Regions from separate parts of the Streptomyces sp. NPDC002566 genome, predicted to be linked through region 1. Evidence: riboswitches for the same ligand, from Rfam matches in the RefSeq annotation. Region 1 holds a riboswitch; each other region holds the start of a gene.

Region 1 (5,481 bases):
CGGCGCGCGCCTCCTGGACCTCGTCCAGGTCATGGACCGCATCCGCGCCGAGTGCCCGTGGGCCTCCCGCCAGACCCACAAGGGCCTGGCCAAGTACGGCATCGAGGAGGCGTACGAACTCGTCGAGGCCATCGAGGACGGCGACCGGGACGAGCTGCGCGAGGAACTGGGCGACGTCCTTCTCCAGGTCGTCTTCCACGCGCGGATAGCCGAGGAGGACGAGGAGGAGCCCTTCTCCGTGGACGACGTGGCGGCCACGATCGTCGCCAAGCTCATCCACCGCCACCCCCATGTCTTCGGCGACGCCACGGCGGCGACCCCGGAGGAGGTCAAGGCGCACTGGATGCGCACGAAGGCGGTCGAGAAGCGGCGAGAGTCGGTGACGGACGGCGTCCCCCTCCATCAGCCGGCCCTGGCCCTCGCGGCCAAACTGGCGTCCCGGGTGCGCTCGGCCGGCCTGGAGGTCCCCCTGCCCGCCACCGGGGGCATCGGCTACGAACTGCTGGCCCTGGCCGCCCGGGCAGAAGCAGAGGGCACCGACCCGGAAGCCTCCCTACGAGCGGCCGCCCGCACCTACCGGGAGGCCATCCGCACGACAGAGGGCTTGCGGGACTGACGGAGGGGGCGGCTCCCCCGGGGCCGGTCGGCCCGCTCGTCGACCTCGTGTCGCGGTCGTGCGCCGTGCCGATACCGTCGTGAGGTGAGCAGCCAGACCGATTCGTTCGTTTCCGGGCCCGGGCCCGTTCCGGAGCTTTTCAGCTGGGAGTTCGCCAGCGACCCCTACCCCGCCTACGCCTGGTTGCGGGAGCACGCGCCGGTGCGGCGGACCCGGCTGCCCAGCGGGGTGGAGGCGTGGCTGGTCACCCGGTACGCCGACGCCAAGCAGGCCCTCGCCGACCAGCGGCTCTCCAAGAACCCCGCGCACCACGCCGAGCCCGCCCACGCCAAGGGCAAGACCGGCATCCCCGGTGAGCGCAAGGCCGAGTTGATGACGCACCTGCTGAACATCGACCCGCCGGACCACACCCGGCTGCGGCGTCTCGTCAGCAAGGCGTTCACCCCCCGCCGGGTCGCGGAGTTCGCGCCCCGCGTCCAGGAGCTCACCGACGACCTCATCGACCGGTTCGCGGCGCGGGGGAGCGCCGACCTCATCCACGACTTCGCCTTCCCGCTGCCCATCTACGCCATCTGCGACCTGCTGGGCGTCCCCCGCGAGGACCAGGACGACTTCCGGGACTGGGCGGGGATGATGATCCGGCACGGCGGGGGGCCGCGCGGCGGAGTCGCGCGGTCGGTGAAGAAGATGCGCGGCTATCTCGCCGAGCTCATCCACCGCAAACGCGAGGCCCTCACACCGGAACCCGTCCCCGGCGAGGACCTCATCTCCGGTCTCATCCGCGCCTCCGACCACGGCGAGCACCTCACCGAGAACGAGGCCGCCGCCATGGCGTTCATCCTCCTGTTCGCCGGGTTCGAGACCACCGTGAACCTGATCGGGAACGGCACCTACGCCCTGCTCACCCACCCCGGTCAGCGCCACCGCCTGCAGGACTCCCTCGCCGCGGGCGACCGCGCCCTGCTGGAGAACGGCGTGGAGGAACTCCTGCGCTACGACGGCCCGGTGGAGCTCGCCACCTGGCGGTTCGCCACCCGCCCGCTCAGCATCGGCGGCCAGGACATCGCCGCCGGCGATCCCGTCCTCGTCGTCCTCGCCGCGGCCGACCGCGATCCGGAACGCTTCACCGAACCCGACACCCTCGACCTGAGCCGCCGTGACAACCAGCACCTCGGCTACGGCCACGGCATCCACTACTGCCTCGGCGCGCCCCTCGCACGGCTGGAGGGGCAGACCGCGCTGGCGACCCTCCTCACCCGTCTCCCCGACCTCCGACTGGCCGTGGAACCCGAGGAGTTGAGGTGGCGCGGCGGCCTCATCATGCGCGGACTGCGCACCCTCCCCGTGGAGTTCACCCCGGTCGAACGGTGACTCCGCGAAGACCTCGCGCCGGCTCCCAAACCTGATGGCGTGTGACCGGATTGCGAAACGAAGGTGACCGATTCTCAACTCTGTGATCTTCACGTGATCTACGCGGCATTAACTTGTGACAAGCGATCGTCTGCCGATACGTTCACTCGTCAACGCGGCGACCCTCTTTCGCTCGCCGCGAGGGCACTGCTGTCTCGAGAAAGGCGTTCGCATGCTCACCGGGAACGGTCGTCACCGTCGCCCCCGCCAGGCCCCGGCCCTCATCGTCGCGGCCGGTGTGACCGGCTCCGCCATCGCCATCCCCCTGCTCGGCGCCTCGGCGGCGAGCGCGGCCGACGGCACCGTGTGGGACCGGGTGGCGGAGTGCGAGAGCGGCGGCTCCTGGAGCGCGAACCAGGGCGGCGGCGAGTACGGCGGTCTGTCGCTCAGTCAGGAGGACTGGGACAAGTACGGCGGGAGCGACTACGCCTCGCGTCCCGACCTGGCCAGCCGCAACCAGCAGATCGCCGTCGCCCAGAAGGTCCTCGCCGGCGAGGGTGTGGGCGCGTGGGGCACCTGCGGCCTGACCTCCGGGCTCACCGCCGACGCGGCCACGGGCGACGTGGACACCGGCCTCGCGGACGACTCGTCCGACTCCTCGATCACCTCCGGCCTGGCCGACCTCTCCAGAGGCTCCGGTTCCTCGGGCTCCTCCCAGGAGTCCGGCAGCGGCTCCGCCGGATCGGAGAAGAGTGCGGGTGATTCGCAGTCTTCGCCCTCCGTGTCACCTTCGTCTCCTTCCTCCCCTTCGTCCAGTTCATCCGAATCGCCCTCCCCTGCGGGTGACGGCTCGTCGAAGCCGGGCAGCGCGGCCGGCTCCGGTGGGGCACAGGCGGGTGACAGCTCGCCCACCGAGTCCCCGAAACTGGACGAGTCGGACAAGTCCGGTCAGGATGCCGGTTCCTGGAGCCTCGTCGACACCGGCTCCCTCACCGCGGGCTCCGCCGACGCCGAGGCGCCCGGCGCCGACGCCCTCGGCTCCGGACGCCACCGCGGCTCCACCGCGGAGGAGAGTGCCGGCGACACCACCCCCTCCTCCGGCCGCCACGCCGCCAATCCCCTCGGCGCCGCGGGCACCTACACCGTCCGCGACGGCGACTCCCTGGACTCCATCGCCGACTCCCTTGGCGTCGACGGCGGATGGCGCGCCCTCTACGACGCCAACCGGGACTCCATCGGCGCCGACCCGGCCGACATCGCACCCGGTCAGACCCTGGTCACCGTGGTCGGCTGACCCGGCGGAGGAGTGGATCAAGAGGGCCGAAAACCCCCCGAAACGGGGGGAGTTCACGTCACATTTCGCTCATAAATGTCCGTTTCGGTGAAAGTGTGGGATGAGTCTCAGAGGCCCCTCTCGTCTTTGATATTCCGTCGGTTCCGTGCCTACGGTCGTGACCGCTCGGCAACCCGAGCCCCGGCTGCCGCTACGCCGAATCCTGCCGACGGCCGCCCGGGAACAGTCGTCGCATCATGCGCCGCGGGCAGGAGCGGGGGACCCAAGGTAAGCGCCGGGCCCAGCGGTTCAGCTGGATCCGGCTAGGGGTGAAGCCACGCCTCCGACGGAGGAGTGGCCGGGCAACCCAACCGGCCCGAACCCGACAGCTCACCTCGTAGGCGTCGGTGAGGGGATCCACCATGCTGTTTTCCGCCAAGGGCAAGCACCGTCGTCCCGCCAAGGCCACCCGTGCCGCCGCGCTGGCCGGTGTCACCGGCGTCGCCATCGCCGCCCCGCTGATGGCCGCGGGCAACGCCTCCGCCGCCACCTCCTCCGAGTGGGACGCCGTCGCCCAGTGCGAGTCGGGCGGCAACTGGTCCATCAACACCGGCAACGGCTACTACGGCGGGCTGCAGTTCTCCGCCTCCACCTGGTCCGCGTACGGCGGCACGCAGTACGCCTCCACCGCCGACAAGGCGAGCAAGTCGCAGCAGATCCAGGTCGCCGAGAAGGTCCTGTCGAGCCAGGGCAAGGGCGCATGGCCGGTCTGCGGCAAGGGCCTGTCCGGCGCCGCGTACACCGGCGGCTCCTCCGGCAGCGGCTCCGGTTCCGGCTCCTCCGGCAGCGGTTCCGGCTCCTCGGACTCGGGCAGCCGCTCCACCGAGAAGCAGAGCGCCTCCCGCTCGACCGAGCGTCCGGCCGTCAAGAGCCAGAAGACGGTCACCACGCCGACCGGCGAGAAGGTCAAGAAGGGCGACGGCGAGTACAAGGTCGTCGAGGGCGACACCCTGAGCACCATCGCCACCAAGCAGAAGGTCGCCGGCGGCTGGGCCAAGCTCTTCGAGCTGAACAAGGACATCGTCGAGGACGCCAACCTCATCTACCCGGGCCAGCAGCTTCACCTGAAGTGACGCCCGGCTCCGGCCGAAGCCGCAGCGTCCTCACGAGCGAGGCCCGCACACCCGGGGCCTCGTGAGGGCCGCCCCCGTCCCCACAGGCTCCCCGCCCCGGTGCGTTCTCCCCCGTACGCACCGGGGCGGGGTTCGTTCTTCCCGCCGCCGGGCGTTCTCCCGGTGTTCGCCCGCCTTCCTCGCCACCCCTCTTTGTTCCGGCCGGGAACAATGTGTACCGTCTGTCTGTCCACGGGACGGTCGGTCGGCTGCCGACGGCCCCGGGGCGGTTAGGCTCTAGTCGAACCAGCGTCACATCCCATGAAGGAGATGCTCGTGCCGTCCATCGACGTCGTCGTAGCCCGGGAAATCCTGGACTCCCGAGGCAACCCCACGGTCGAGGTCGAGGTCGGCCTCGACGACGGCAGCACGGGTCGTGCCGCCGTCCCCTCCGGCGCTTCCACCGGCGCCTTCGAGGCCGTCGAACTCCGCGACGGTGACCCCGACCGCTACCTCGGCAAGGGTGTCGAGAAGGCCGTCCTCGCCGTCATCGAGCAGATCGGCCCCGAGCTCGTCGGCTACGACGCCACCGAGCAGCGCCTGATCGACCAGGCCATGTTCGACCTGGACGCCACCGACAACAAGGGCTCCCTCGGCGCCAACGCCATCCTCGGCGTCTCCCTCGCCGTCGCCCACGCCGCCTCCGAGGCCAGCGACCTGCCGCTGTTCCGCTACCTGGGCGGCCCCAACGCGCACCTGCTGCCGGTGCCGATGATGAACATCCTGAACGGCGGCTCGCACGCCGACACCAACGTGGACATCCAGGAGTTCATGATCGCCCCGATCGGCGCGGAGTCCTTCTCCGAGGCCCTGCGCTGGGGCGCCGAGGTCTACCACACCCTCAAGAAGGTGCTGAAGCGCAAGGGCCTGAGCACCGGCCTCGGCGACGAGGGCGGCTTCGCCCCGAACCTGGACTCCAACCGTGCCGCCCTCGACCTCATCCTCGAGGCCGTCAAGGAGGCCGGCTACACCCCCGGCGAGCAGATCGCCCTGGCGCTCGACGTCGCCGCCTCCGAGTTCTACAAGGACGGCGTCTACGTCTTCGAGGGCAAGGAGCGCTCCGCCGCCGA
Region 2 (5,481 bases), on a different contig from region 1:
TCGACGGTGATGGGGCGGATGCGCGCGGTGCCGCCGTCGCGCAGCACCACGTCGGCTTCCCAGTGGGCGGGGTACTCGTGCCGGTCCGGCGCGCTCTGCATGGGGCCCAGAGTACGGCTCGCGTACGACAACGGCGCGAGGCAGTCTGTGAGGACGAAACCGTGGGGTCGAGGCCGCGATCCCACGTCCACCGGCAGAACGGGGCGACCCCGTTCCAAGGTGCTTCACGTGTGGAACACTGGTCTAGACAACCCTGAACAGCGAAGGGCAGCATCACATGGCTGAGCGCCGCGTCAACGTCGGCTGGGCCGAGGGCCTCCACGCCCGCCCCGCCTCCATCTTCGTCCGAGCCGCCACGGCCGCAGGCGTCCCGGTGACGATCGCCAAGGCGGGCGGCGACCCCGTCAACGCGGCGTCCATGCTGGCCGTCCTCGGTCTGGGCGCCCAGGGCGGCGAGGAGATCGTCCTCGCCTCCGACGCCGAGGGCGCGGACGCCGCCCTGGACCGGCTGGCCAAGCTGGTCTCCGAAGGTCTCGAGGAGCTTCCCGAGACCGTCTGAGCCCACGCTCGCGGCACCCTTGGAGCCGCGTCGCCCCACCCGGGCGGCGCGGCTCCGCCGTTTTCGCCCCGCACCGGCCACTCGCCGGCCAGCCGCAATTTCGGCAATTTTCGGCGGGGGAAATCCCGTTCCTCCGAGAGGTGCGAAAAAGGCCGGCGTACGGGTTCGCGGACGCGCGGAAAGCACGACCGGTCAATTCCGGGCGCGCAACATGAAAAGGCAGCGGAAATACGTCTCCGCCGAATATCCCCTCTTTGTATACGGCTCCCGTGTTAATGCCGGCGGCCTGACGTGTTGACGGCGTGTTGCGAAGTCCTCACACGCTCCGCCCCGTCCCCGCCGGTGAAGCGCAGCCGGTGCGCGGCGGCGGCGCGCTCGGTGTGCAGCGCCGTGATCGCCCGCGCGCGCTCCCCGTCGCCGCGCGCCACCGCGTCCACGATCGCGCCGTGCTCCGCCCAGGACTCCACCGGGTCGGCCGGCGCCTCCACCGCGTACATCCAGACGATCTTGTGACGCAGCCCGGTCAGCGTGGAGGACAGGGCGTGGCTGCCGCAGGCCTGGGCGAGCGTCTCGTGGAACCAGCCGCCCAGGGAGCGCAGGTCCTCGCTGCCTCCCCGCCTGGCGCGCTCCTGGCCCAGCCGGACCAGGCCGCGCAGCACCTTCAGATGCGCCTCGGTGCGCCGCTGGGCGGCCCTGGACGCGCCGAGCGGCTCCAGCAGCAGGCGCATCTCCAGCAGGTCGGCGGCCTCCTGCTCGGTCGGTTCCGCCACGCACGCGCCCGCGTGCCGTCGCGTGACGACGAAACCCTCCGCCTCCAGCGTGCGCAGCGCCTCGCGGACGGGGACCCGTGAGACTCCGTAGCGGCGGGCGAGCAGTTCCTCGGTGAGGCGGCTGCCGCGCTCGTAGACACCCGCGACGATGTCGTCCCGGATGGCCGTGCACACCGAGTGCGCCGGAATACGCATGACCGACCTCCGCCTTTGTCCCCGCGAAACGTCGACGAGTGACGTCCGTTCCGTGACTCTATTGCAATGTGCGGGAATTTCCGACGGCGGGCCGGAATCCATGGATATTTTTTGGACAGCGGAGGCGGTGAAGCGGGGAAAACGGCAAAAGCCCGGCCCCCGGGGGACGCTGTCGGTGCGTCCCCCGGGGGCCGGGCTTTTGGTTCGGTGCGCCGTGCGGCGTCAGACGTTCAAGCCGTGCTTGCGGAGGTAGGCGACGGGGTCGATGTCCGAGCCGTACTCCGGGCTGGTGCGGGCCTCGAAGTGCAGGTGCGGGCCGGTGACGTTGCCGGTGGCTCCCGACAGGCCGATCTGCCGGCCCGGGGTGACCTGCTCGCCCACCGAGACGCTGATGGACGACAGGTGGCCGTACTGGGTGTACGTGCCGTCGCTCATCCGGATCACGACCTGGTTGCCGTAGGCGCCGCCCCAGCCGGCCTCGACGACGGTGCCGAGCCCGACGGCGTGCACGGTGGTGCCGCTGGAGGCGTGGAAGTCGATGCCGGTGTGGCTGCCGGAGGACCACAGGGAGCCGCCGGACTTGTAGCTCGTGGAGACGTACGAGCCGCTGATCGGCGGGACGAAGGTGTTCAGGCGCTTGCGCTCGGCGGCGCGGGCGGCACGCGCCCTGGCCGCGCGCTCCTCCCTGACCTTCATGGCTGCCATCACGGCGGCCTTCTTCACCTCGGCGGCCTCCTCGGCCGCCTGCTGCTGGGCGGCGGCCTGGTCGTCGACTCGCTGGGCGACGGAGTCGCCGACGGTGACGACCGGGACGAGGCCGGTCTGCTCGACGGAGGGCGTGGGCTCGGCGGCGACGGCGGAGCCGGAGGCGACGGTGGCGATGACGCCCGTGGTGGTCAGTGCGGCGATGCTCGCCGCGCGCGCAGAGGTGCGCCGCATCCGACCGGGACGACGGTGCTTCCCGGTGGCGCAGGTGAACGCCATGAAGTTGAGCGGTCCTTTCCTTCCCTCTCGCCTACCGGGTTAGCTGACGGGTTCGGAGCAGGAAGGTCTCCTACGGACCCCCTCGCGACTCGCGCGGGCGTCCGATTCACCCCAGGGACTTCGCAGTTGGGTCCCCGGCTCCCCTGGCTCGCGCCGTACGGGGACTCGGCGATGACTGTCCGGTGCCGCGGGTGCGGCGCAGTGCCCGACGGACAGCCCGGACGAACCTAGACGGGGCCGCTGTCAATTCCCAAACGTAAGCCGCCTTTTGTAGCGCATCCCACAGGGCAGACAGGCTGTCACTCCCTCAATTCGGACATCATCCGGACAACAGGGAGTCCCGGTGACACATCCGTCACCGGGACTCCACGCGCGCGTGCGGGTGGTTCAGTCGGCCGTGACGACCTTCACCTCGCCGATGCCGAGAGCCTCGACCGGCTCCTTGATCTGCGCCGCGTCACCGACGAGCACGGTCACCAGACGGTCCACCGGGAAGGCGCTCACGGCGGCCGCCGTGGCCTCCACGGTGCCGGTGGCGGCGAGCTGCTGATAGAGCGTCGCCTGGAAGTCGTCCGGCAGGTGCTGCTCGACCTGGTCGGCGAGCGTGGCGGCGACGGCCGCGGCGGTCTCGTACTTCAGCGGCGCCACGCCGACGAGGTTCTGCACGGCGACGTCGCGCTCGGCGTCGGTCAGCCCGCCCTCGGCCAGCGTGCGCAGCACCTTCCACAGGTCGTCCAGCGCGGGGCCGGTGTTGGGGGTGTCGACCGAGCCGCTGATGGCGAGCATGGCGGCGCCCGAGCCGTCCGGAGCGGACCGCAGGACCTGCCCGAAGGCGCGCACGCCGTAGGTGTAGCCCTTCTCCTCCCGGAGGACGCGGTCCAGACGGGAGGTGAGGGTGCCGCCCAGGCAGTACGTGCCGAGCACCTGCGCGGGCCACACGCGTGCGTGCCGGTCGGGTCCGATACGGCCGATCAGCAGCTGCGTCTGGACGGCGCCGGGGCGGTCCACGATGACGACCCGGCCGTTGTCGTCGGCGGTGACCGGCGGCACCGGGCGCGGCTGAGCGGCGGAGCCCGTCCACGCGCCCAGGGTGTCGCCGAGGAGCGCCGCCAGGTCGACGTCGGTGAGGTCGCCGACGATCACGGCGGTGGCCGTGGCGGGGCGGACGTGCTTCTCGTAGAAGGCGCGCACGGCCGCGGAGTCGATGTTCTCGACCGTCTCCGCGCTGCCCTGACGCGGGCGCGACATGCGCGCGTCGGCCGGGAACAGCTCCCTGGAGAGCTCCTTGGCCGCACGCCGGGAGGGGTTGGCCAGCTCGTGCGGGATCTCGTCCAGGCGGTTGCGGACGAGGCGCTCGACCTCGCTGTCGGCGAACGCGGGCGCCCTGAGGGCGTCGGCGACCAGACCGAGGGCCTTGGCCAGCCGGGAGGCGGGCACCTCCAGGCTCACACGGACGCCGGGGTGGTCGGCGTGGGCGTCGAGGGTGGCGCCGCAGCGCTCCAGCTCGGCGGCGAACTCCTCGGCGGAGTGCTTGTCGGTGCCCTCGGAGAAGGCGCGCGCCATGATCGTGGCGACGCCGTCCAGGCCGGCCGGCTCGGCGTCCAGGGGCGCGTCGAGGAGGACCTCGACGGCGACGACCTGCTGGCCGGGGCGGTGGCAGTGCAGGACGGTCAGCCCGTTGTCGAGGGTTCCGCGCTCGGGCGCCGGGAACGCCCACGGCTTGGCGTCGCCCGCCTGCGGCTGGGGGTGGAAGTCCATCGTGGCGAGCTCGGTCACTTGGCCGCCTCCTCGTCGTGGTCGTCGGCGGTGGTCGCGGCGGCTTCGGCGCCGTCGGCGCTCTCCGTGCCCTCAGTGGGCTCGGTGGGCTCGTACACCAGCACCGCGCGGTTGTCGGGGCGCAGCCGGGCCTTCGCGACCTCGCGCACCTCCTCCGCCGTCACGTCCAGCACGCGCTGGACGGCGGTCAGGGCGAGCTGCGGGTCGCCGAACAGCACGGCGAACCGGCACAGTTCGTCGGCGCGGCCGGCGACCGTGCCCAGGCGGTCCAGCCACTCGCGCTCCAACTGCGCCTGGGCGCGCTCCATCTCCTCGTCCGTGGGGCCCTCCTCGGCGAACCGGGCGAGCTCCTCGTCGATGGCGGTCTCGATGACGGGCACCTCGACGTCGCCGGAGGTCTTCACGTCCAGCCAGCCGAGCGAGGGCGCTCCCGCGAGCCGCAGCAGACCGAAGCCGGCCGCCACCGCGGTGCGGTCGCGGCGCACCAGGCGGTTGTAGAGGCGGGAGGACTCGCCGCCGCCGAGGACGGTGAGCGCCAGGTCGACGGCGTCGCACTCGCGCGTGCCGTCCTGCGGCAGACGGTAGGCGGCCATCAGGGCGCGCGCCGGGACCTCCTCCTCGACGACCTCGCGCAGCTGCTCGCCGATGACGTCCGGCAGGGAGCCGTCCCGGGGCGCGGGCTTGCCGTCGTGGCCGGGGATGGACCCGAAGTACTTCTCGATCCAGGCGAGAGTCTGCTCGGGGTCGATGTCGCCGACGACCGACAGGACGGCGTTGTTCGGCGCGTAGTACGTGCGGAAGAACGCGCGCGCGTCCTCCAGGGTCGCCGCGTCCAGGTCGGCCATGGAGCCGATCGGCGTGTGGTGGTAGGGGTGGCCCTCCGGGTAGGCGAGGGCCGTGAGCTTCTCGAAGGCGGTGCCGTAGGGCACGTTGTCGTAGCGCTGACGGCGCTCGTTCTTGACGACGTCGCGCTGGTTCTCCATCGACTCGTCGTCCAGGGCGGTCAGCAGGGAGCCCATGCGGTCGGCCTCCAGCCAGAGGGCGAGCTCCAGCTGGTGCGCGGGCATGGTCTCGAAGTAGTTGGTGCGCTCGAAGCTCGTGGTGCCGTTGAGGGAGCCGCCCGCGCCCTGGACCAGCTCGAAGTGCCCGTTGCCCTTGACCTGGGCGGAGCCCTGGAACATCAGGTGCTCGAAGAGG
Region 3 (5,481 bases), on a different contig from region 1:
CACGCGCCGCCGACCCGGGCACGGAGGCCGGGCGTCCCGCCGGGTCTTCCTTGCCCCGCGCGACACCCGGCCCACGCGGCTCCTGCCAGGTGCGTGCGAGCCCGGCTCGCGCGCCGCGGGCCCCGGCCATGAGGCCGCTCACGAGCGCTCCCGCCTCCTACGAGGCAGGCCTCAGGGGCGCGGGGAACCGCGCGACGAGCCACAACGCACCCCGCACCCGGCGACGAATCCGCGCCTTCCACGGAGTGCTGCCGCTGCCGTCCCGGCGTCCGCCGAGCTCCCTACAAGGCCCAGCAGATCCGACGTCCCCTAGGTCCGCCCGAGGCCCGCTCAGCCGGCGTCCGCCCAGCCCCGTCCCAGCCCCGGCTCACTCGACATCCCCCGGTCCGCCCGAGGCCGACCCCCTCCGACGTCCCCCCCGTTCCGCGAAGCGCCCCCCTGACGTTTGCTCAGTGAACCTCGACGTCGGATGATGTCGGCGATTGATCGCACCTGTTCGAATCAGTGGGGGTTTGATGCCCGAGTCCGACGCCGACGGCCGTACCTGGCTCCTCTCCGGGCCCGCCAGCAGCTACGCCGTCCATGTCACCGAGACCGACGAGCTCGTGCACCTGCACTGGGGCCCCCGGATCGAGCTCGCCGACGCGCAGGCGCTCGCCGTGCGCCCGCTGCCGGACTACTGGGCCTTCGAGTCCCCCCTCGACGGCCGCGAGGAGTACCCCGTGGAGGGCGGGGCCCGCTTCGTGCGGCCCGCCCTGTCGGTGCGCACCACCGGACGGCGCGGCACCGAGTGGACCTTCGTCGGCCATGAGACGGACGCCGGCGAGGAGGGCGACGAGCTGCGGCTGCGCTTCCGCGACGGCCGACTGGCCGTCACCCTGCACTACCGGATGCGCGGCGACGTCGTGGAGCGCTGGACGACCCTTCGCCACGAGGGCGGACAGGGCGACGAGCCGCTGGAGCTGCTGCGCGCCGACTCCGCCGTCTGGACGCTCCCCGACCGCGACGGCTGGCGGCTGTCCCAGCTGCACGGCCGCTGGGCCGCGGAGTCCCGGCTCACCCGCGCGCCCCTCACCTACGGCGAGAAGGTCATCGGCAGCCGCCGCGGCCACACCAGCCACCAGCACCTGCCCTGGGTCGCCCTGGACGCCGACGCCACCGAGGAGCGCGGCGAGGTCTACGGCTGCGCCCTGGGCTGGTCCGGGTCCTGGCGGATCTCCGTCGCCCAACTGCCCGACGCGCGCGTGCAGATCACCGGCGGCGCCGGCCACGACGACTCGGGCCTGCTGCTGCTCGCTCCCGGCGAGGAGTTCACCACGCCCGTCTTCGCCGGCCTGTGGACCGACGAGGGCTTCGGGGGCGCCAGCCGCGCCTGGCACGCCTACCAGCGCGCCCACGTGATCCCCGACGCCGAGCGCGACCGGCCGGTGCTGTTCAACTCCTGGGAGGCCACCTACTTCGACATCTCCGAGGAGCAGCAGGCCACTCTCGCCCGCCGCGCCGCGGCCGTCGGCGTCGAGCTGTTCGTGGTCGACGACGGCTGGTTCGGCGCGCGCACCGGCGACCACGCGGGGCTCGGCGACTGGACGCCCAACCCGGACCGCTTCCCCAAGGGCCTGAAGCCGCTCGCCGAGTACGTGCACGCGCTCGGCATGCAGTTCGGCATCTGGGTCGAGCCCGAGATGGTCAACCCGGACAGCGACCTGTACCGGGCGCACCCCGACTGGGTGCAGTTCCAGCCGGGCCGCAAGCGGACGGAACTGCGCAACCAACTGGTCCTCAACCTCGCCCGCGAGGACGTCCGTGAGTACCTCTGGCAGCGGCTCGACACCCTGCTGTCCAGTGCGCCGATCGACTACGTCAAGTGGGACTTCAACCGCTGCTTCACCGACGCCGGCTGGCCGGACGACCCGTATCCGCAGCGGCTCTGGGTGGACCATGTGCGCGGCCTGTACGCCCTGTTGGACCGGTTGCGGGAGGCACACCCCGGTGTCGCCTTCGAGTCCTGCTCGGGCGGCGGCGGGCGGATCGACCTCGGGATCATGAGCCGTACCGACCAGGTGTGGACCTCCGACAACACCGACCCGCTGGACCGGCTCGCCATCCAGCACGGCTTCAGTCAGATCCATCCCGCGCGGGTGATGGCCGCCTGGGTCACCGACAGTCCCAACACCCAGCTCAACGGCCGCGTCAGCTCGCTGCGGTTCCGGTTCGTCAGCGCGATGGCGGGAGTGCTCGGCGTCGGCGGCGACCTGTCCGAGTGGACCGAGGAGGAACTCGCCGAGGCCCGGCGCTGGGTGGATCTCTACAAGGAGATCCGGCCCCTCGTCCAGCACGGCGACCTCCACCGGCTGCGCGCCCCCGAGGGCGGCCTGAGCGCGGTGCAGTACGTGCGCGGGGACGAGAGCGTCGTCCTCGCCTGGCTCCAGGCGCAGCGCTACGGTGAGCCGGCGCCGGCGGTGCGGTTGCGCGGCCTGGACCCGAAGGCGTCGTACGAATGCCTCGAAACGGGCGAAGTGCACCGAGGGGCGGTGCTGTTGCATCACGGGTTGCGCACGGGACTGCGTGGTGACCTCGATGCGACGGTTGTCCGTCTGCGTCGCATTTGAGCGCTCTACCCGCATTGGAGTTCTTCGTTCAACTCGGTCTGGAATAAGGGGCGCTGGAACGGTGCGGCGTGAGCAGCGTCATATTCGTGACCGTGCGTCATTAGCCATGTTCACGTAATTCGTGGAGTTTTCATGGGCGTTTCCCGCAGAATCCGTCACCTGGTGCACGGAGTGTGACGGGAGCGCGGCGCAGCGGATCACGACGCGGACGTCACCGGGGCACGTGTCGCTTGTCGCCGCGTGTCCGGGTCGCTTAGGTTTCACGCCAATCCGGACGGACGCCGAATCCTGCCGCCGACCGGAACCCGCAGACACTCACCCGTCCACGGCAGGAGCGGGGGACCCACAGGCACGACCGCCTGTTCCGGTCTCCGGAACAGGCTTGGGGTAAAGCCGCGCTCCGGCGCGGCCGGGCATCTCCAGCCCGCACCCGACAGCTCACCTCGCAGGCGCCGGAGAGGAACCCGCCATGCCCGCGAAGGGTAAGCACCGCCGTCCCAAGGCCCCGCGCTTCAGCCGTTCCATCGCCGCCGCCGGCACCGGCGGCGCGGCACTCGCCCTCCCGCTCATAGGCGCCGCCGGCGCCCACGCGGCTCCCGCCCAGTCGGCGGCCCAGTCCGTCTCCTCCGTCTCGGACAAGCCCGTGCAGACCGTCCCGGTCGCGCAGCGCTCCGCCGCGGCCGAGGCCCCGGCCGCGGCGAACACCACGACCTACACGGTCCGGTCCGGCGACTACCTCTCCCGGATCGCGGACGAGCAGCACGTGCGCGGCGGCTGGCAGAAGCTGTACGCCGACAACCGCGAGGCCGTCGGTGAGGACCCCTCGCTCATCCACCCCGGTCTGAAGCTGTCGATCGGCAAGCGGGCGGCGGCCGGTTCCGCGGGCGCCGCCGGTTCCGGTGACACGGCGTCGAAGAGCTCGCGCTCGGTGCACTCCTCGAAGTCGTCCGCCCCGAAGTCCTCCCACTCTTCGAAGTCTTCGCACTCCTCGCACTCCTCGAAGTCGTCGCACTCTTCGCGGTCCGCCACGAAGGCGTCGGCCGGCCAGACCACCCGCGGCGGCGGCAACGTCTCCGGCTTCCGCCTCCCCGTGTCCGACGCGTCCGTCGGCACCCCGTACCGGATGTCCGGCAGCATGTGGTCCAGCGGCTACCACACCGGCGTCGACTTCGTCGTCCCGACCGGCACCACCCTCAAGGCCGTCGGCGCGGGCACGGTCGTCTCCGCGGGCTGGGGCGGCGCGTACGGCAACCAGGTCGTCATCCGGCTCGCCGACGGCCACTACGCCCAGTACGCCCACCTCTCCGCGCTCTCCGTCTCGGCCGGCCAGAGCGTCTTCCCCGGCCAGCAGGTCGGCCTCTCCGGCTCGACCGGCAACGTGACCGGACCGCACCTGCACTTCGAGATCCGCACCACGCCGGACTACGGCTCCGACGTCGACCCGGTCGCCTACCTCCGCGCGCGCGGCGTCTCCGTCGGCTGACGGGCCCCCGTGGCCGCCACGAGTCCGTGATCGTCGTATTGCGGTCTCGTGGCAGGGCTCCCGGGGTGTCGACAGCGGTGGCGGGGCGAGGGCACAGTGAGCTCCGCCCGTCGGCGGGCAAGCGCTTTCCGCGCTGTCCGCCGTACTCCGCGCGTCACGAAGGAGCCGTTCCCCCATGACGACCTCGCGCAGAGCGTTCGGCGCCCTGGCCGCCGGCGCCGCCCTTGCCGCGATCGCCCCCGCGGCCACCGCGAACGCCGCCCCCGCAGGCGGCGCGCCCCGGTGCCGTCGGCTCGTCGCCCACGACGACTTCCGGCACGGCCTGTGCCGGTGGGCCGTGGAACTGGAGAACGGCGGCACGGTCACCGCCTCCCGGGGCACCCTCGAGGTGGACGTGCCCGCCGGCGCGACGATCTGGTACCGGGAGCGGCTCGAAGGACCGTACGTCCTCCAGTACACGGCGACCCCCGTCTCCGCCGGCGGGGCCAACGACCGCGTCTCCGACCTCAACAACTTCTGGAACGCCGTCGACGTCCGTTCCCCGGACGACCTCTTCGCCACGCCCAGGGGCGGCGCCCTCGCGGAGTACGACCACCTCACGACGTACTACGTCGGCTACGGCGCCAACTCCAACACCACGACCCGGATGCGCCGTTACGTCGGCCGGCCGGGGGAACGGCCGCTGCTGTACGACTACACCGAGCCGCTGCTCGTCGCGGGCGAGCCGAACCACGTCCGCATCGTGTCCGACGGCTCCACCGTCCAGTGGTGGAACAACGGGCGGCTCGTGTTCGACCACACCGACCCCGAGCCCTACACCGGCGGGCACTTCGCGTTCCGCACCACGTGGAGCCACTTCCGCATCGACGACTTCCGCGTGTGGTCCCTTATTCCTTGATTGGCAAATTCTTTAGGGGTGTCCTTTCTCACCGCCAGTCAACCCTTGCCTACGGTCGCGTAGGTCACATTCGACGGTGAATCATGCACTGCTGTGGCAGACGATTCGAAGAATGACAGCAGATCAGTGATCGGGTCGTACGTGGCGGTGGGGGACAGCTTCACCGAGGGCGTCGGCGACCCCGGGCCCGACGGGGCGTTCGTCGGCTGGGCCGACCGGTTCGCGGTACTGCTCGCGGACCGGCGCCCGGAGGGCGACTTCCGGTACGCGAACCTCGCGGTCCGCGGCAAGCTGCTCGACCAGATCATGGCCGACCAGTTGCCGAGGGCCGTCGAACTCGCGCCCGACCTCGTCTCCTTCTGCGCGGGCGGCAACGACATCCTCCGTCCCGGCACCGACCCCGACGAGGTCGCCGAGCGGTTCGAGCGGGCGATCGCCCGACTCACCGCGGTGTGCGGCACGGTCATGGTGACGACCGGGTTCGACACCCG
Region 4 (5,481 bases), on a different contig from region 1:
CTCCGGGGCACCCCGCGCCCTCAGGACACGCGGGCTCCCCAGGACACACGGGGCTTCCGACCCACCCGGGCCACACTCCCTACGGGTGAGCCCCGAGGAACGGCACCCGCCTCAGACGGGGTGACGCTCCGCCACGGCTCACGCCATTCCGGCACCGCTCACGCAGAAGCCTCCGTCAGCCGCGCGACCTCCGCCTCCGTCAGTTTCAGTCCGCCCACCGCGAGCAGTGCCGGCAGCTGGTCCACCGTCCGCGCGGAGGCGATCGGCGCGGCCACCGTCGGCTGGGCGGCGAGCCAGGCCAGGGCCACCGTGGCGACCTCGGCGTCGTGCGCCCGGGCGATCTCGTCCAGAGCGACCAGGACCCGCCGGCCCCGCTCGGTCTCGAGGTGCTTGGCGGCGCCCTCGGCCCGCGCGCTGTCGACCGTCGCGCCGGGCCGGTACTTGCCGGTGAGGAAGCCGGAGGCGAGCGAGAAGTAGGGGACGGCGGCGAGACCGGCCTCGGCGGCGGTCTCCTGCAGCGCGCCCTCGTAGGTGTCGCGGGAGACCAGGTTGTAGTGGGGCTGGAGGGCCACGTACCGGGCGAGTCCCTCGCGGTCGGAGAACTCAAGGGAGGCGCGCAGTCGCTCGGGCGAGATGTTGGAGGCGGCGATGTGCCGCACCTTGCCCGCTTTCACCAGCTCGTCGAGCGCGCCGACGATCTCCTCGACGGGGACCTCGGGCTTGTCGAAGTGGGTGTAGTAGAGGTCGATGTGGTCGGTGCCGAGGCGGCGGAGGGAGGCGTCGGCGGCGGCCTTGATGTTGGCGGCGGTCAGCCCCTGGTAGTCGGGGTGCTGGCTGACCTTCGTCGCGACGACGACGTCGTCGCGGTTGCCGCGCGCACGGAGCCACTTGCCGATGAGCGTCTCGGACTCACCGCCGCTGTTGCCCTCGACCCAGGCGGAGTAGGAGTCGGCGGTGTCGAGGAAGTTGCCGCCTGCGGCCGTGTAGGCGTCCAGGACGGCGAAGGTGGCCGCCTCGTCGGCGGTCCAGCCGAAGACGTTGCCCCCGAGGGCCAGCGGGAAGACCTCGAGGTCGGAGGAACCTAGCTTGCGCAGAGAAGTCATGCCTCACTTCAACGCGAAGGCCGGAGGTGCGCATTCCGCACCTCCGGCCAAGAGTTCGCAAACGTCAGGACAACCTCAGGGGTTGAGTCCCTTGTCCCGCAGCCAGGCCGCCGGGTCGATGCCGGAGCTGCCGCCGCCGGGGTGCACCTCGAGGTGGAGGTGGGCGCCGGTGACGTTGCCGGTGGCGCCGACGCGGCCGATGACCTCGCCGGTGGTGACCTTCTGGCCGACGCTGACGCTGATGGAGGACTGGTGGGCGAACCAGATCTCGGTGCCGTCGTCCAGGGTCAGCTCGGTCTTGTACCCGTACGACCCGTCCCAGCCGGCCGAGGTGATCGTGCCGCTGTGCACGGCCTTGATCAGGGTGCCGGTGGGGGCGGCGAAGTCGAGCCCGGTGTGGTGCCCGGAGGACCAGTAGGCGCCGGCCTCGCCGAACGTCGAGGTGAGGGTGTACGAGGAGGTCGGCAGCGTGTACTGGCCGGCGAGCTTGGCCAGGCGTGCGGCCTCGGCCTTCTCCGCGGCTTCCTCGGCGGCCTTCTGCTTCGCGGCGGCGGCCTTGGCCTCCGCCTCCTCCTTGGCCTTCGCGGCGGCGTCAGCCTGGGCCTTGACGGCGGCCGCCTTGGCGGCCTCGGCCGCCTTGGCCTCGATCTGGGTCTGCTGCGACTCGGCCTGCGCCATGATCCGGCTGCGGAGCACCTCGCCGGCGTCGGCGGTGCTCTCGGCGACGGTCTGGTCCGCGGTCGCGGTGGCCACCGGCTCGGCGGTGACGCTGCCGAAGGCGGCGAGGGCCGGTGCGCTCTCCTGGGGGGTGTCATCGTCGGAGATGAGGGAACCCACGGAGGGGAGGTCCGGCATGGAGATGGAGACCGGCGGCTTGCCGGTGTTGGCGCTGGCCATGCCGGCGCCGCCGACTGCGGCTATGACGCCGACGCCGAGAACCGTGGAGCTACGGGCGAGTCCGCCGCGCTGCTTGGCGACACGATGCCGGCCGCGAACCGGGCGAACGGACTCCGCGGTGGGGTTCCATTCCTCCCAGGGGCCCTCGTCGGTGCGGTAGCTGCCATAGCCGAACGTCTGGCTGGGCACGGAGGGGGCTTCTGCGGCAGGCCGGTTGGACGCCACGCGGGCGTACTCCTTTCCTTCCGTCGCCTACCGGGTTAGCTGACGGGTTCGGAGCGGGAAGGTCTCCTACGCGCGTAAACCGGCCGTTGTCATACGGCGGCTTCGCGTGATTCACCCCATGGTGGTGGTTCCCCGGTTCCCTTGCGGGATTCGGCGCGTGCGCACGGAGCCGACTCTTGTGTCGGCTGGGACGACCGCGCTGCGTTATCGAACGTTAATAGACGCAGGGGCATGTTTCCAAGCCGTTCTTCTTGATCAACAACATTTCTGGCCTGGACGTTCTCCCCATGAGCGGTGAAAAACGGGCGAGTTGACCGCCCCTCCACCCCTACGGGTCACTCCTGAACCGGACACCACAAGTGACGGGCGCCCGGACGCCATGCGCAGGGCGCTCATGCGGTCACACTATGTGACGGCGATCAAGGGAGTCATCCCTCCCGGGCGGTACACGGGGTAGCCCTCCGGAGGGAGACGCACCGAGGGCCGGAACCCAATGGGTTCCGGCCCTCGGCCTTCAGTAGCGGGGACAGGATTTGAACCTGCGACCTCTGGGTTATGAGCCCAGCGAGCTACCGAGCTGCTCCACCCCGCGTCGGTATGACACCAGTGTAGACCATGCGCGGGACCCCGAATGACCACCGCCCGGATCAGGGGCGCTCAGGGCCCGGGCGGGCCGGAAACCGGGGCGCGCTCAGGGTGCCGTCAGGTGGCTGTTGGGAACTCTGGCACGCTCCTCGTACTCGGGCAGCACCAGCACTTCCACTCCCGCGGAAGCCAGCAGCCCGCTGCCGTCGGCCTCGCGGACGAAGGTGTCCGGCTCCCGCCAGGCCGTCGCCACACGGCGGACGCCCGCGTCCAGGATCAGACGGGCGCAGGGGGCCGGCCGGGAGGAGCGCTGCGCGCAGGGCTCCAGGCTGCTGTACACGGTCGCCGTCGCCAGCCGGGGGTCCGCGGGGTCGATCTTCGCGAGGGCCGCCTCCTCCGCGTGGACGACCGGGTCGCCGGCCTCCCGCGAGTGACCGCGCGCCAGCTCCGTCCCGTCGGCGGCCACCACCACCGCGCCCACGCTGAACGCGGTCCGCGACGGCGGGCAGGCGGCCGCCAGCTCACAGGCGAGGGCCAGCCAGTGCCGGTCGGCGGCGACGGGCAGCGGTCCGGTGCCGGGCGCGGTGGGCTCGTAGCGGGTGAGGACGACGTCCTCGATGCGCCGCGTCTCGACCAGCCGCAGCCGTCCGCCCTGGTAGCCGCCGGGCCCGAAGAGCCGGGGCGCGCCCGCGTCGCCCACGAAGAGGGGAGCCAGGACGAGCTGGATCTCGTCGGCGAGGCCCTGCTGGAGGAGCTGGGTGTGGATCGTCCCGCCGCCCTCGACCATGAGGCGCCGCACGCCCCGGACGTCATGCAGGTGTTCGAGGAGCCGGCGCCAGTCCAGGGCGGGGCCGAGCGGGACGACGTCGGCGGCGATGCCGAGCGAGCGGGCGCGCCCGGCTCCCTCGTCGGTGGTGTAGACGACCTTCTCGCCGCCCGTGCGCCAGAAGTTCGCCGCCGGGTCCAGCTCGCCGGAGCCGCTGACCGTGACCTTGAGCGGGTACTCAGGGCGGCCCGAAGCGACCCGGGCAGCCCTGCGGTCCGGGGAGTTGACCAGGAGCCGGGGGTTGTCCGCGCGGATGGTGCCGGCGCCGACCAGGATGGCGTCCACCGAGGCGCGCACCTCGTCGACCCGGTCGAAGTCGGCGGGACTGGAGAGCAGCAGGCGATCGGGGCCGGTGTCGTCCAGGTAGCCGTCGAGGGAGACGGCGGCGGACAGCAGGACGTACGGGTACGGCATCGCGCGACCTCTCCCTTGGTTCAAGTTTGAAGCAAACTTACACTGGTGGCATGACGACCCGCTGGCTCACCCCCGAGGAGCAGCGCGCCTGGCGCGCTTACGTCGCCGGCTACCTCCTCCTGGAGGACGCCATCGACCGGCAGCTCCAGCAGGAGGCCGGCATGCCCCATCTCTACTACTCCATCCTCGCGAACCTCTCCGAGTCGCCGGAACGCCGGCTGCGGATGACGGACCTCGCCGAACGGCTGAAGATCACCCGCAGCCGGCTGACGTACGCGGTCACCCGGCTGGAGAAGGACGGGCTGCTGCGGCGCGAGGACTGCCGCTGGGACAGGCGGGGAAGCGTCGCGGTCCTGACCGACGAGGGCATGACGGTCCTGGAGAACACGGCGCCCGGCCATGTCGACACGGTCCGGGCCTTCCTGTTCGACCGGCTCACGCCGGAGCAGGTGGGGCAACTGGAGGAGATCTTCACGCAGGTCACGCGGGGACTCCAGGGCGACGGCGAGGAGGGCGCGCCGGAGGACCTCCCGTGGCGCCGCCGGTCGTCGCCGTGCTCCGGGAACGAGTGAGACCGGCCGGGACCGCGTGAGACCGACCGGGACCGAGTGAGGCCGACCGGGCACGAGTGACGCCGGCCGCTCGCACCCGTGCCCCGCATGGCCCACGTCACAACCGGTCCCGGTTGCTTCAAAGTTAAAGCATGGGATAGCGTCAGGCTCGGTCGATCTGCTTCAAATCTGAAGCATCCGTTTCCCGGACCGGGAGGACCCGCATGCCCGACACCCCTGCCGCCACCCCGCGAGCCCGAGTCCGGGTGCCGCTGCGCTTCGGTGACGGATACTCCGTCGACGCCGAACTGGTCACCTTCCACGGCCTGGCCGACGGCCAGGAGCACGTCGCCGTGGTCCTCGGCGACCCCGGCCCCGTCCCCCTGGTCCGGCTGCACTCCGAGTGCCTGACCGGCGACGTCTTCGGCTCCGCACGCTGCGACTGCGGCCCCCAGCTGCGCGAGGCGGTCGAACGCATCGCCGACCGCGGCGGCGTGCTGCTCTACCTGCGCCAGGAAGGCCGCGGCATCGGCCTCTACAACAAGCTCGACGCGTACGCCCTCCAGGACCAGGGCCTGGACACCTACGAGGCGAACGCCGCGCTCGGCCTGCCGGAGGACGACCGCGACTACACGGCCGCCGCCCAGATGCTGCGCGCCTTGGGCATCTCCGGGCTCGACCTGCTCTCCAACAACCCTGACAAGGCAGGCCAGTTGCGGGCGCTGGGGATCGACGTCCTGGACCGGGTGCCGACGGGCGTCTTCACCACCGAGCACAACGTCCGCTACCTGCGGGCGAAGGTCCTCCAGACCCAGCACACCCTGCCACTGGCGAGCCTCACTGGACTCAGCGTCGGCTGAACCCCGTAGTACTGCGGGAC

What was found. A riboswitch is a leader RNA that binds a small molecule or an ion and turns the genes downstream of it on or off. The one in region 1 is predicted to bind cyclic di-AMP.
Region 2: it holds a riboswitch for cyclic di-AMP, as region 1 does, so the genes downstream of both, ACFYXA_RS00440 (M23 family metallopeptidase) here and ACFYXA_RS23760 (transglycosylase family protein) in region 1, are expected to answer to the same signal.
Region 3: it holds a riboswitch for cyclic di-AMP, as region 1 does, so the genes downstream of both, ACFYXA_RS03750 (peptidoglycan DD-metalloendopeptidase family protein) here and ACFYXA_RS23760 (transglycosylase family protein) in region 1, are expected to answer to the same signal.
Region 4: it holds a riboswitch for cyclic di-AMP, as region 1 does, so the genes downstream of both, ACFYXA_RS24195 (M23 family metallopeptidase) here and ACFYXA_RS23760 (transglycosylase family protein) in region 1, are expected to answer to the same signal.

The regions. Positions count from the first base shown of each region.
Region 1 is NZ_JBIARD010000005.1:485,517-490,997, forward strand. It holds gene ACFYXA_RS23745 (nucleoside triphosphate pyrophosphohydrolase) at 1-616, shown strand, start outside; gene ACFYXA_RS23750 (cytochrome P450) at 701-1,987, shown strand; gene ACFYXA_RS23755 (transglycosylase family protein) at 2,199-3,260, shown strand; cyclic di-AMP (ydaO/yuaA leader) riboswitch at 3,490-3,658, shown strand; gene ACFYXA_RS23760 (transglycosylase family protein) at 3,662-4,372, shown strand; gene eno (phosphopyruvate hydratase) at 4,688-5,481, shown strand, end outside.
Region 2 is NZ_JBIARD010000001.1:107,860-113,340, reverse strand. It holds gene ACFYXA_RS00455 (GNAT family N-acetyltransferase) at 1-101, opposite strand, end outside; gene ACFYXA_RS00450 (HPr family phosphocarrier protein) at 278-559, shown strand; gene ACFYXA_RS00445 (GntR family transcriptional regulator) at 832-1,524, opposite strand; gene ACFYXA_RS00440 (M23 family metallopeptidase) at 1,747-2,508, opposite strand; cyclic di-AMP (ydaO/yuaA leader) riboswitch at 2,522-2,689, opposite strand; gene ACFYXA_RS00435 (M16 family metallopeptidase) at 2,896-4,284, opposite strand; gene ACFYXA_RS00430 (M16 family metallopeptidase) at 4,281-5,481, opposite strand, start outside.
Region 3 is NZ_JBIARD010000001.1:871,387-876,867, forward strand. It holds gene ACFYXA_RS03745 (alpha-galactosidase) at 516-2,609, shown strand; cyclic di-AMP (ydaO/yuaA leader) riboswitch at 2,916-3,074, shown strand; gene ACFYXA_RS03750 (peptidoglycan DD-metalloendopeptidase family protein) at 3,079-4,092, shown strand; gene ACFYXA_RS03755 (DUF6250 domain-containing protein) at 4,268-4,990, shown strand; gene ACFYXA_RS03760 (SGNH/GDSL hydrolase family protein) at 5,117-5,481, shown strand, end outside.
Region 4 is NZ_JBIARD010000006.1:18,340-23,820, forward strand. It holds gene ACFYXA_RS24185 (PrsW family intramembrane metalloprotease) at 1-89, shown strand, start outside; gene ACFYXA_RS24190 (aldo/keto reductase) at 159-1,103, opposite strand; gene ACFYXA_RS24195 (M23 family metallopeptidase) at 1,179-2,225, opposite strand; cyclic di-AMP (ydaO/yuaA leader) riboswitch at 2,233-2,391, opposite strand; tRNA gene ACFYXA_RS24200 (tRNA-Met) at 2,744-2,817, opposite strand; gene ACFYXA_RS24205 (dihydrofolate reductase family protein) at 2,917-4,050, opposite strand; gene ACFYXA_RS24210 (MarR family transcriptional regulator) at 4,101-4,622, shown strand; gene ribA (GTP cyclohydrolase II) at 4,826-5,461, shown strand; gene ACFYXA_RS24220 (ASCH domain-containing protein) at 5,481-5,481, opposite strand, start outside.